Regions from separate parts of the Lichenihabitans sp. Uapishka_5 genome, predicted to be linked through region 1. Evidence: predicted binding sites of a transcription regulator. Region 1 holds the regulator's gene; the other holds the start of a gene.
What was found. Region 1 encodes PhoB, which activates phosphate uptake and scavenging genes when phosphate is short. Its sites were predicted from a motif close to TGTCATNNANCTGTCAT; they were not measured.
Positions count from the first base shown of each region.

Region 2: a site for PhoB is predicted at 3,896-3,912, ahead of P7D22_RS08130 (Orn/Lys/Arg decarboxylase N-terminal domain-containing protein). Genes of this name have one in related genera too.

Region 1 covers NZ_JARPVX010000001.1:169,568-175,667, reverse strand. The annotation lists gene pstA (phosphate ABC transporter permease PstA) at 1-89, shown strand, start outside; gene pstB (phosphate ABC transporter ATP-binding protein PstB) at 86-886, shown strand; gene phoU (phosphate signaling complex protein PhoU) at 898-1,596, shown strand; gene phoB (phosphate regulon transcriptional regulator PhoB) at 1,617-2,360, shown strand; gene P7D22_RS00740 (PilZ domain-containing protein) at 2,394-2,999, opposite strand; gene P7D22_RS00735 (PAS domain-containing protein) at 2,996-3,679, opposite strand; gene P7D22_RS00730 (rhomboid family intramembrane serine protease) at 3,851-4,705, shown strand; SAM riboswitch at 4,728-4,800, shown strand; gene P7D22_RS00725 (O-succinylhomoserine sulfhydrylase) at 4,881-6,077, shown strand.
Region 2 covers NZ_JARPVX010000014.1:8,072-14,171, reverse strand. The annotation lists gene P7D22_RS08140 (site-2 protease family protein) at 126-911, shown strand; gene P7D22_RS08135 (GNAT family N-acetyltransferase) at 918-1,502, opposite strand; gene P7D22_RS08130 (Orn/Lys/Arg decarboxylase N-terminal domain-containing protein) at 1,505-3,850, opposite strand; gene P7D22_RS08125 (vitamin B12-dependent ribonucleotide reductase) at 4,291-6,100, shown strand, end outside.

The sequences.
Region 1 (6,100 bases):
CCTGGACGGGGGCGCTGCTGATCACCGTCACGGTTCTCCTGCTCAGCATCGTGGCCCGGGCGCTCGGAACGCCAAGGACAAGCAAATGACCATGACCGAGACGGCGCCCATCGAGGCGCCCCGCGCCCGTGTCCAGCCGAAAATTGCCGTGAAGGACCTCAAGTTCTTCTACGGCGACACCATGACCCTGAAGGGGATCTCGCTCGACCTGGCGCCCAACCGCGTCACGGCCTTTATCGGGCCGTCCGGCTGCGGCAAGTCCACGCTGCTGCGCGTGATGAACCGCATGTACGACCTGTATCCGCGCCAGCGCGCCGAAGGCCAGGTGCTGCTCGACGGCGAGGACATTTTGCGGCGGGACATCGACCTCAACCTGCTGCGCTCGCGCGTCGGTATGGTGTTCCAGAAGCCGACGCCGTTCCCGATGTCGATCTACGAGAACATCGCGTTCGGGATCAGGCTTTACGAGAAGGTGGCGAAGTCCGAGATGGATGGCCGCGTCGAGCAGGCGCTGAAGGGTTCGGCCCTCTGGCCGGAGGTGAAAGACAAGCTGCACACGAGCGGCCTCGGCCTGTCGGGCGGCCAGCAGCAGCGCCTTTGCATCGCCCGCACCATCGCGCTGCAACCCGACGTGATCCTGCTCGACGAGCCCTGCTCGGCGCTCGACCCGATCTCGACCGCCAAAATCGAGGAATTGATCGACGAGCTGAAAAGCCGCTTCACGCTTGCGATCGTGACCCACAACATGCAGCAGGCCGCGCGCGTGTCCGACAAGACCGCCTTCATGTATCTCGGCGAGCTGATCGAATTCGACGACACCCGCAAGATCTTCACCAGCCCGGCCGTCAAGCAGACCCAGGCCTATATTACCGGCCGTTTCGGCTGAAGGGCTCCGCCATGTCCGAACATATCGTTTCCGCCTACGACCAGGAACTCGAGGGTCTCGGCCGCAAGATCGCCGAGATGGGCGGCATTGCCGAGCACATGCTGTCCGACGCCATGGATGCCTTGTCGGCGCTCGACACCGAGCTCGCCAACCGGGTGATCGGGATCGATCCGCGCCTCGACACGCTGCAGCGCGAGATCGAAGAGGCCGCGATCCTGACCATCGCACGCCGGCAGCCGATGGCCGTCGACCTGCGCGAGATCGTGGCCGCCATCCGGGTGTCGGGCGACCTCGAGCGCATCGGTGATCTGGCCAAGAACATTGCCAAGCGCACCATGAGCGTCGCCACCGAACCGCGCGTCGCGCGCGCCGCCGTCGGGTTGCGCCACATGAGCGAGATCGCGGCCCATCAGCTGAAGGATGTTCTCGACGCTTACGCGCAGCGCGACGTCGAGCGTGCGCAATCGGTGTGGTCGCGCGACGGCGAACTCGACTCTCTCGAGGATTCGGTGTTCCGCGACCTGCTGACCTTCATGATGGAAGACCCGCGCAACATCTCGTTCTGCACCCACCTGTTGTTCTGCTCGAAGAACATCGAGCGCGTCGGCGATCATGCCACCAACATTGCCGAAACGGTGGTCTATCTCGTGACCGGCGAGGCTCTGCCGATCGACCGGCCGAAGGGCCGTCTCGCGCCCTTGTCCGGCTGACGGCTTCGGAGCGCCGCCCGATGAACACGCTGCGATCGACCGCCGACCGCGTCCCCGTGGCGGGAGCGGCACCCCATATCCTCGTCGTCGAGGACGAGCAGGCCCTTGGGACGCTGCTGGCCTACAATCTCGAAGCGGAAGGCTTCTCGGTCGAGCGGGTCGAGCGCGGCGATGACGCGGAACTGCGCCTGACCGAGATGGCGCCCGACCTGGTGATCCTCGACTGGATGCTGCCCGGCGTGTCGGGCCTCGAGATCTGCCGGCGCCTGCGCGCCCGCGAGGCAACCCGCACCCTGCCGGTCATCATGCTGACCGCCAGGGGCGAGGAAGGCGAGCGCGTCCGGGGGCTGTCGGTCGGGGCGGACGATTATGTCGTCAAGCCGTTTTCGGTGCCGGAACTGATGGCGCGGGTGCGCTCGCTGTTGCGGCGCTCGCGGCCCGAGCGCCTCGCCAACCGGTTGACCGCCGGCGACCTCGATCTCGACCGCGAAACCCACCGGGTGCGCCGCGGCCACCGCGACATCGCCCTCGGGCCCACCGAGTTCCGGCTGCTGGATTACCTGATGGAGCGCCCCGGTCGCGTTTTCTCCCGGGCGCAATTGCTCGACGGCGTGTGGGGATTGTCGGCCGAGATCGACGAGCGCACCGTCGATGTGCATGTCGGGCGGCTGCGCAAGGCGCTGTCGCGCGGTCGTGAGCGCGATCCGATCCGAACCGTGCGGGGCGCCGGTTACGCCTTTGACGAAACCTTCGGCAAGGGCTGAGGCCTTGCTCCGGCCTGTGAGGCGGCGCTCCCTTTAGAGGATGAGGTCTTCCCCGAACTGATCTGCCGGCAGCGGCACCGTGAACTGAATACCGACGCCATTCCCGAAGGCGCGCACCACACGTCCCGGCGTCGAACCCAGCATGACGATGCTGCCGAGGGGCGGCCGCTGGTCCGCGATGATGGCGGCGCCCGAAATCGAGATGTCGAGCAGCCGCACTGCCATCTCGGTGCCGTCGTCCATGCGCAGGGTGGTGCGGAGGTGTTTCGGAACGATACGCCCGTGACGGCGATCTTCCGGCAAGCCGAGCGCCTGCCGGTTGGCCAGCCAAGTCAGCTGATCGGCCCATTTCTCTCGCTTGATCAACGGCACGCTGAACCCGAGCGCGAAACCGTGCGAAAACTGGCGCGCGACCGTGCCTTCGACACGGCCGATCTGCTCCAGGTAGCAGACAACGCGCTCGCCGACCTCTCCCAGCACCGGCGCCACCAGGGCCAGGCCGCCGGGCGACATGTCGATCGATTGACAAGGGTATTCCTGACGGTCGGCCAGCATGTAGCGGCCGAGCAGCACGACGCCGACGCGTTGATGGCGGCGGCGTTCTTCCGGTCTGTGATCGAGCTTGCGCTGCGGGGTCATGAACGACGCGTCGAGAGGGGCGGTTCGGATGACCTTGGCATACCGGTCTTAACGCGGACTTGCTTGGGCGCTGCCGTTACGTCACCGTTGCGTCCGCCTTCGTAAACCACGAGGTGGGCCCGTCGTATGCCCCCGGTAAACCGCATCGGTGCGGCGTGCTGCATGGCGGCGCTCTCGGCACGTGCGTCTAGGGCGCGCCATCCTGCGAGGCTCAGCGGCGCCAGCGGCAGCAAGCCGATCCAGCTCGGCGTGCCGGCCGGCACGAGGCTGCACAGCAGCCGCGCCTGGGTGCGGCCGTGATGCCGTAGCGGAAGTACCAACAATTCAAAGGCCGTGACGGTATCACCCGCGGGAGCACCGGACACGCCGAACAACATCGGCTGGGTGTCGTCCAGAACGCCGTCGAGGAGCGTGCGCATCTCCGGCGCCGCGTCGTCCGACCAGAGATCGTCGAAATCGGCACCCTTCATCTCGCGCCGGAACAGCGCATCCAATCGCGTGCCGCTGAGGCGGATCGTGAAGCGTCGCTCCGACGCCGGGCCGTGCACCTCGAGCATGAAGGTATGGGCCAGCATGCCCCGCATGGCTGCGGGGTCGAGGTCGTGCCTGTCGGGCGCGACGCGTCCCCGGCACAAGGAATGCCAATATTCGAACACCGCTTGCGAGGTTGCCAGCTTCATGACTTGCGCCCCTGTGTGGATGCGGCGCGCCATTGTTCCGAAACAGGACGCCACATCGCTGTCGAGAGGAAAAGAGCAGGAGCGATGCCAGCCGGTGGCGGACCTTTCCGGTCGCAGCCGAAGCCGCGGTCGGCTAATCTCATGGATCGCGATAAGGCCTCAGGACACACCTTGCAATCCGACCGCTCAGAACCCGTCTTCAACATTCCCGCGGTGATCCTCGCGGTTCTCGGCGTCCTGGTGCTGGTCCAGGCCGGGCGAGGGCTGCTCGGGGCGGGCAGCGACATGGCGATCGTGTCGCGCTTCGCCTTCGTGCCGGGCCGGCTGACCTTCGCGGTCGACCCGATGGGAGTCGTCCGGCATCTCGCCGCGGGTCAGAACAGCGCCGCGGGGGCCCAGCAATCCGCTTGGGCCGACATGCTGCTCCGCCGCGGTGGGTCGGCGCCATGGAGCCTGCTGACCTACGCGCTGTTGCACGGCGGCTGGACGCATCTCGGCCTGAACGGCGTCTGGCTGGTGGCGTTCGGCACGCCCGTGGCCCGGCGTTTCGGTGCCGCTCGCTTTCTCCTGTTCATGGCCGTGACGGCGGTCGCCGGCGCCCTGGCGCACTGGCTTTGCTTCCCATTCGGGTTTCTGCCCGTGGTGGGGGCTTCGGCCGCCATCTCGGGTCTCATGGGGGCTGCCGTGCGCTTCATGTTCCAGGGGGAGGCGCCGGGAGCGGACCTTCGCCGGGTCGTCCCGTTGGGGCTCGCCGTGGTGTTCCGCGACCGGCGGGCCTTGTCGTTCGTGCTCGTGTGGTTCGTCACCAACGGCTTGTTCGGGGTCGGGGCGCAGACGATGGGCTTTTCCGATGCGCCTGTGGCTTGGCAGGCCCATCTGGGAGGCTTTCTGGCCGGCCTCGTGTTGTTCCCATGGTTCGACCCCAGCGGTTCCGCCGCCCTCGCGGTGGAACCGCAGGATGTCATGTCGCTCGACCCGGCCGACCACGGCCAAGCGTCAGATGGGGAAGCCAGCGAGCCGCGTTGACGCCTCCTCTCGGCTCGGTGTAGCTTGATTGCGTGGTGATTTCGCTGACTTGCCGCCACGGTAAACAAAGCGCTAAGGGCCGAGTTCTTTCGAGCCTCTCCCCGATCCGGTCATGCTGCGAGCCTTTGGCGCGTGGCTGATGGACAAGCGCCGGCGCAGCGGGATGGAGAGTGTGATGGCAAGCGATAATCGCATCGCCTCGTTGAGGCCCGCGACCCGGCTCGTGCATGGGGGAACCCTGCGGTCGCAATTTGCGGAAACCTCCGAGGCCCTGTTCCTGACCCAGGGCTATGTGTATCCGAGCATGGAGGCCGCCGAGGCCCGCTTCAACGGCGAGGACCCCGGCTTCATCTATTCGCGGTTCTCGAACCCGACCGTGGCCATGTTCGAGGAGCGGATGGCCCTGCTCGAAGGCGTTGAAGCGGCGCGGGCCACCGCCACCGGCATGGCGGCCGTCACGGCTGCCATCATGGGGCAGGTGAAGGCCGGCGACCATGTGGTGGGCGCCAAGGCCTTGTTCGGGTCGTGCCGCTACGTGATCGAGGATCTGCTGCCGCGCTTCGGTGTCGAGACGACCCTGGTCGATGGCGAAGACCTCGACCAATGGCGAAGCGCCATGCGGCCCAACACCAAGACGCTGTTCCTCGAAAGCCCGACCAACCCGACGTTGAGCCTCGTCGATATCGCGGCTGTGGCCGAGATTGCCCATGCGGGCGGCGCGACCCTGGTGGTCGACAACGTCTTCGCAACCCCGATGCTGCAGAGCCCGCTGCAGCTCGGGGCCGATTGCGTGGTTTATTCGGTGACCAAGCACGTCGACGGGCAGGGGCGTTGCCTTGGCGGCGTCATCCTGGCCAGCAAGGCCTTCATCGAAGCCCACGTGCACAACCTGTTGCGCCAGACCGGCCCCGCCATGTCGCCTTTCACGGCCTGGGTCATGCTGAAGGGCCTGGAAACCCTCGACCTCAGGGTGACGGCCCAGAACGCCGCTGCCGCGATCGTCGCGGACTTCCTGGCCGAGCAGGGCGTCATCGAGCGGGTGATCTATCCGTTCCGCGCCGATCACCCCCAGCACGCGCTGGCGAAGCGCCAGATGCGGGGTGGTGGCACCCTGGTGGCCTTTGAACTGGCCAACAAGGCCAAGGCATTCCAGGCCGCCAATGCGCTCCGGATCATCGCCATCTCGAACAATCTCGGCGACTCGAAGAGCCTCGTCACTCATCCGGCCACGACGACGCACCAGCGTCTCCCCGCCGAAGTGCGGGCCGGCCTTGGCATTGGGGAAGGCATGCTGCGCTTGTCGGTCGGGCTTGAGGATGTCGAGGACCTGAAAGACGATCTCAGCCAAGCTTTCGAGAGCCTCGGCCGTTAAGGCTGGGCTTTCGCATCAACAAG
Region 2 (6,100 bases), on a different contig from region 1:
CCTACAGCCTTCGCATCGGTTCGTCGTCGGCCGCCTCGCCGGCGTGGTGCTGGCGTGAAACGCTGCGGCATCTTAGAACCGCCCTGCGCAGACGCGTTCGGACCGTTGCGCGGTGGAGAGCGCGCATGACCTATTCTTCGCGGCCCCCCGGCCCGCGCCGGACCACCAAGCGCGCCATCGTGGTGCCGAGCTTCAACTTCCTGATGATCGTGGCGCTGTTCACGGTCAGTGGCCTGGTGATCGCCCGCAACCTGATCGGCGGTGCCGGCATCGCCTTGGTGTTCGTGTTTTCGGGCTGGGTGCTGAGCCTGTGTCTGCATGAGTTCGGCCATGCGGTCGTGGCCTATCGGGGTGGCGATGATTCGATTGCCGATACCGGCTATCTGACGCTCGATCCGATGCGCTTCATCAATCCGGTTCTGACGATCGTGCTGCCGCTGGTGTTCACGCTGCTCGGCGGCATCGGATTCCCGGGCGGCAGCGTCTTCGTCGATCAGGCGCGGCTACGTTCGGAGGGCTGGCGCTCGGCCGTCTCGGCTGCGGGCCCCGCGGCCAACTTCGTCTTCATGCTGGTTCTGCTGGTGCTTTACCGTTGGACCGCCGACCTGCCGAGCCCGATCGGCGCTGGCATCGCGATCCTGGCTTTCCTGCAGGCCACCACCGTGGTGCTCAACATGCTGCCGATCCCCGGCCTCGACGGTTACGGGGTGATCCGCCCGCTGCTGCCCATGTCCTGGCGCGACACGGGCGACCGCATGGCGCTGCATTCCGGCATCGTCATCACGGGGCTGTTCTTATTCGTCGGTGCCTTCGGCCGCGCCATCTTCTTCGGCGGCCTGCGCATCACCAACGCCATCGGCATCGATCCGGGCGATGTCGCAACCGGGTTCCAGATGATCCGCCTCTGGTGAAGAGCGTCAGTCGTCGCCATGCACGATGTGGGTCTTCGGCTCCGTCGCGACATTGGGCGGCGTCGCATCGCCGTCGCCGAGCGCCCGCTGCACCATGACGCTGTCGCTCCAATGACCGAACTTGTAGCCGACCGAAGGCAACCGGGCCACCACCGCGAATCCGCAGGCTTCGTGCAGCCGTAGGGACGCTTCGTTGGCGCCGTCGATATAGCCGATCAGTTGGCGGTAGCCGCCGGCCGCGCAGGCCTCGACCAGGGCCGGCAGCAGCTTGCGGCCGATGCCGGCATGCAGGAAGGCCTGGTGCACGTAGATCGAGTGCTTCAGCGTGTAGCGATAGGCCGGCCGCTTGCGGAACGGCACCGCATAGGCATAGCCGGCCACGATGCCTTCGAAGTCGGCGATCAGGTGTGGCAGCCGCTTCTTGCGCATGGCCTTGCGGCGGCGCTTCAGGTCGTCGGCGTTGGGCGCCTCGGGCTGATAATCGCCGAGGTCGCCGACACCCTTGGCGATGTGGTGTTCGTAGATGGCCAGCATGGCCGTCACATCCGCCTCGGTCGACGGGCGGATGACGACGTCTCCGTTCAGGATCACCGCTATGGGCCCTCGCGTAGCACGTAGGTGTGGAACCGGAGCGTGTTCTCACCGGCGTGCTCGCGATAAACGCCCTGGACCTCGGGGTCAAAGCCGGGGAACAAATTCGAGCTACGCTCGAACATGCGGAGATAATCGAGCATCGGCTGCGAACGGTCGCCGATCCGCTCGCCCGGCAGGATGGTGCCGATGCCGGGCGGGTAGACCAACATCAGGGTCGCGGCCACGCGGCCCTCGATCTCCGAGATCGGCAGATAGTCCACCTTGTTGCGGGTGAGCTGCCGGTTGGCCTCGTGTGGCGTCATCACCATCTCGGGCAGGTGGGCGGGCTGGAACTGCGCCTGCTGCAGCAGGCTCGTGTTGGCCTCGCGGTGGAAGGCGTGGAAGGCCGCGCAAAGATCGCGGAGCCGCAGCCCGGCGTAGCGCCACGGCCGTCGCCGCACAAAGTCCGGCATCACCTCCTCGAGCGGCGCATTGGCGTCGTGCAGCTTCTTGAACGCCACCAGCGCGCTGATGAGCGTGCCGGCCTTCGACGACTCGACACCCGGCGTCAGCAGGAACAGCAGCGAGTTGAGGTCGTTCTTTTCCGGTACGATCCCGTTCTCGCGCAGGTATTGCGCCACCACCGGGGCCGGGATGCCGTGCTCCGCATAAGCGCCGGTGCGCCGGTCGAAGCCGGGCGTCAGGATCGTCAGCTTGGCCGGATCCGTGATGGCCCAGCCTTCTTCCAGATGGGTGAAGCCGTGCCAGGCGGCGCCGGGGGCGAGATCCCAATAGCAGCGGTTGGCCGCGAGGTCGTCGGTCGGGATGCTTTCCCAGGGCACCGGGTCGCCACCGTTCGGCGGCGTCGCGACATCCGGTACGAACGGGTCGAAGAACCAGCGTCGCTCCGGATAGGCGCTGCCCTCGAACTCGCGGCGGATGGCGCGGAGCTTCTTGCGCAGCTCGATGCCGAGCCTGATGGTGTCGTCCCAAAGGACGACACCCGAGCGGCCCTTCATCATCTGGGCGCCCACGTCGAGCGAGGCGAACAGGGGATAGAAGGGCGAGGTCGAGGCGTGGATCAGGAAGCTTTCGTTGAAGCGCCGGTGCTCCACCCGCCGCGTCTGGCCTTTGATGTGCCGGTCCTTGGTGTGGATCTGCGAGGCCTGCGAGAAGCTTGCGAGCTGCTTGTGGGTCGATTGCGTGGCGATGATGCCGGGCGAGGTGTCGTCGAGATCGGCGAGGCCCATGGCGAAGCGGCCGGCGTAGAGCGGATGGAACTTCATGAAGCCCGCCCAGGCCTCGTCGAACAGGATATAGTCGCAAAGGTGGCCGATCTTGGCGAGGATCTGCTCGGCGTTGTGGATCGTGCCGTCGTAGGTGCATTGCTCGATCACGGCGGCCCGGAACGGCCGCTCGCGGCGCCACGCCTCAGGGTCCGTGACGAGCGGGTTGGTGCGGATCTTCTCGCGGATCGCCGCCTCGTCGAGCGCCTCGGGAAACATCGGCCCGATCAGGCCGTAGCAATTGCGATCGGTTTCGAGGAACACCGGGATGGCAGCGCCGAGCACCAACGCCCCATGCACAGCCGCCTTGTGGTTGTTGCGGTCGAACAGCACGAGGTCGCCGTCGGCCACCAGCGCCGACAACACCACCTTGTTCGAGGCCGAGGTGCCGTTCAGCACGAAATAGGTCTTTTCGGCCCCGAAGATGGTGGCGGCCTCCTTCTGGGCCGCGAGCGCCGGGCCCTCGTGGGTCAGCAGGTCGCCGAGGTCGAGCACGGAATTGTCGAGGTCGTCGCGGAACACCGCCTCGCCGAGGTGTTCGACGAAGATGCGGCCGATGGGGCTGCGGTTGTAGAAGATGCCGCCGTTGTGGCCCGGGCAGGTCCACAGCTGGTTGCCCTGCTCGGCATAGTCGACGAGCTTGCCGAAGAAGGGCGTCTTCAGCGTTTCGGCATATTGCTTGAGGCGGCTGACGAGGTTGCGGGCGATGAAGTCGGGCGTTTCCTCGGCCAGGAAGATGTAGCCGTCGATGAAGTCCAACACCTCGACCGGGATGTCCTCGAGCCGCTTCCTCCGGACCATGATGACGATGGGCATCTCGAGGCCGCGTCGGCGCATCAGGTCGATCAGCGCCGCGGCCTTGCCGTCGATACCGCGCTTGCCCCAGTCCACCACCATGCAGCCGATGGCCGCATCCGTCTGCACCGCGATGGCGGCGTCATCGACCCGCCGCGCCCGCACCACCTCGAACCCGAGTTTCCCCACCGACTCGATAATCTGCTGCACCCGGACACCTTCGAGGTCGTCGGGATCGAAGTTCGGCGCGCACATGAGCACGGTGAAACGGCGGAAGAAATCCATGGGCGACTCACGGGGACACGAAACGGGTCACCCTCGCGGGGGTGTTTGACAGCGGGATGACGAATCCAGTCACACTCAGATTTTCGCTCTCTCGGACTTTCAACGCGGTACCTGAGCGCACGTGCCTAAAACTTAGATAATTTGAGGAAACAGTAGTTGTGCAGATTTGGCACAGGCTGGGAGTCTATAAATTTTTCCCTGGAATCGAGATGAGTCTAGAGAGGCGCCCATCAGAGTGGACGACCAAGCCGATTCGACAAATCACCACTCCGGTTGTATGAGCTAAAGCCAATTGCTCTTGCCGTGTACTAACGTGACTAGGCAGCTTTGCTGCTTTCCTTAGGTCTGTCTACAGGCTTAGGGTTTGTCTACGATAGTGCGAACTGGTCCAGAAGCGCTCATATCGGATACTTGCGTCTTTTAAGACGAAGGCAGATGTAATGCGTATCACTCGCCACTACACCAAGACCTCCGGCTCGGCCTATGCCGGCATCGACTTCCGGCTGACCAAATCCGAGATCCGCAATCCTGATGGATCCGTCGTGTTCTCGCTCGACGGGATCGAAGTGCCGGCTGCCTTCAGCCAGGTGGCGGCCGACGTGCTGGCCCAGAAATATTTCCGCAAGGCAGGCGTGCCGGCCCGCCTGAAGAAGGTGGAAGAAAACGACGTTCCGTCCTTCCTGTGGCGCTCGGTGCCCGACGAGGCGGCGCTCGCGGCGCTGCCCGAGGGCGAGCGCACCGGCTCCGAGACCTCGGCCAAGCAGGTCTTCGACCGTCTTGCCGGCACCTGGACCTATTGGGGCTGGAAGGGCGGCTATTTCACCTCCGAAGACGATGCCCACGCCATCCATGACGAATTGCGCCACATGCTGGCCCGCCAGATGGTGGCGCCGAACTCGCCGCAATGGTTCAACACCGGCCTGCATTGGGCCTATGGTATCGACGGCCCGGGGCAGGGGCATTCCTATGTGGATTACCGCACCGGCGAGCTGACGCGCTCGACCTCGGCCTACGAGCATCCGCAGCCGCATGCCTGCTTCATCCAGTCGGTGGCCGATGACCTCGTCGGCCCCGGCGGCATCATGGACCTGTGGACCCGCGAAGCGCGGTTATTCAAATACGGCTCCGGCACCGGCACCAACTTTTCCCGCCTGCGCGGCGAGAACGAGAAGCTGTCGGGCGGCGGCCGCTCGTCGGGCCTGATGTCGTTCCTGAAGATCGGCGACCGCGCCGCGGGCGCCATCAAGTCGGGGGGCACCACGCGCCGCGCCGCCAAGATGGTGGTGGTCGACGCCGACCATCCCGACATCGAAGCCTATATCGATTGGAAGGTGCGCGAAGAGCAGAAGGTCGCGGCCCTCGTCACCGGCTCGAAGATCAACAAGAAGCACCTCAACGCCGTGCTGCGCGCTTGCGTGAATTGCGACGGCCCGGGTGACGACTGCTTCCTGCCCGAGAAGAATCCGGCGCTGAAGAAAGCCATCAAGGCCGCGCGCGCTTTGAGCGTGCCGGACAACATGATCGGGCGCGTTATCCACCTGGCCCGCCTCGGCCACACCACGCTCGACCTGCCGGAATTCGACACCGATTGGGATTCCGAAGCCTACCTGACGGTGGCGGGCCAGAACTCCAACAACTCGGTGCGCGTGACCGATGATTTCCTGCGCGCCGTGGAGCAGGACGCCGACTGGTCGCTGACGCGCCGCCTCGACGGCAAGCCGCTAAAAACCATCAAGGCCCGCGATCTGTGGGAGAAGATCGGCTATGCGGCCTGGGCGTCGGCCGATCCGGGCCTGCAATACCACACCACCATCAACGACTGGCACACCTGCCCGGTGTCGGGGCCGATCATCGCCTCGAACCCGTGTTCGGAATATATGTTCCTCGACGACACGGCCTGCAACCTCGCGTCGTTGAACCTGCTGCAGTTCAAGGACCCGACCACCAAGCGCATCGACACGGTGGCCTATGAGCATGCCGTGCGGTTGTGGACCGTGGTGCTCGAAGTCTCGGTGCTGATGGCGCAGTTCCCGTCGGACGAGATCGCCCGGCTGTCCTTTCGCTACCGCACGCTCGGCCTCGGCTACGCCAACATCGGCGGCCTGCTGATGTCGTCCGGCATCGCTTACGATTCCGACGAAGGTCGGGCCATCTGCGGCGCGCTTTCGGCGCTGATGACGGGCGTCTGCTACGCCACTTCGGCCGAGATGGCGTCCGAGCTCGGCGCCTTCCCGGGCTATGCTCCCAACG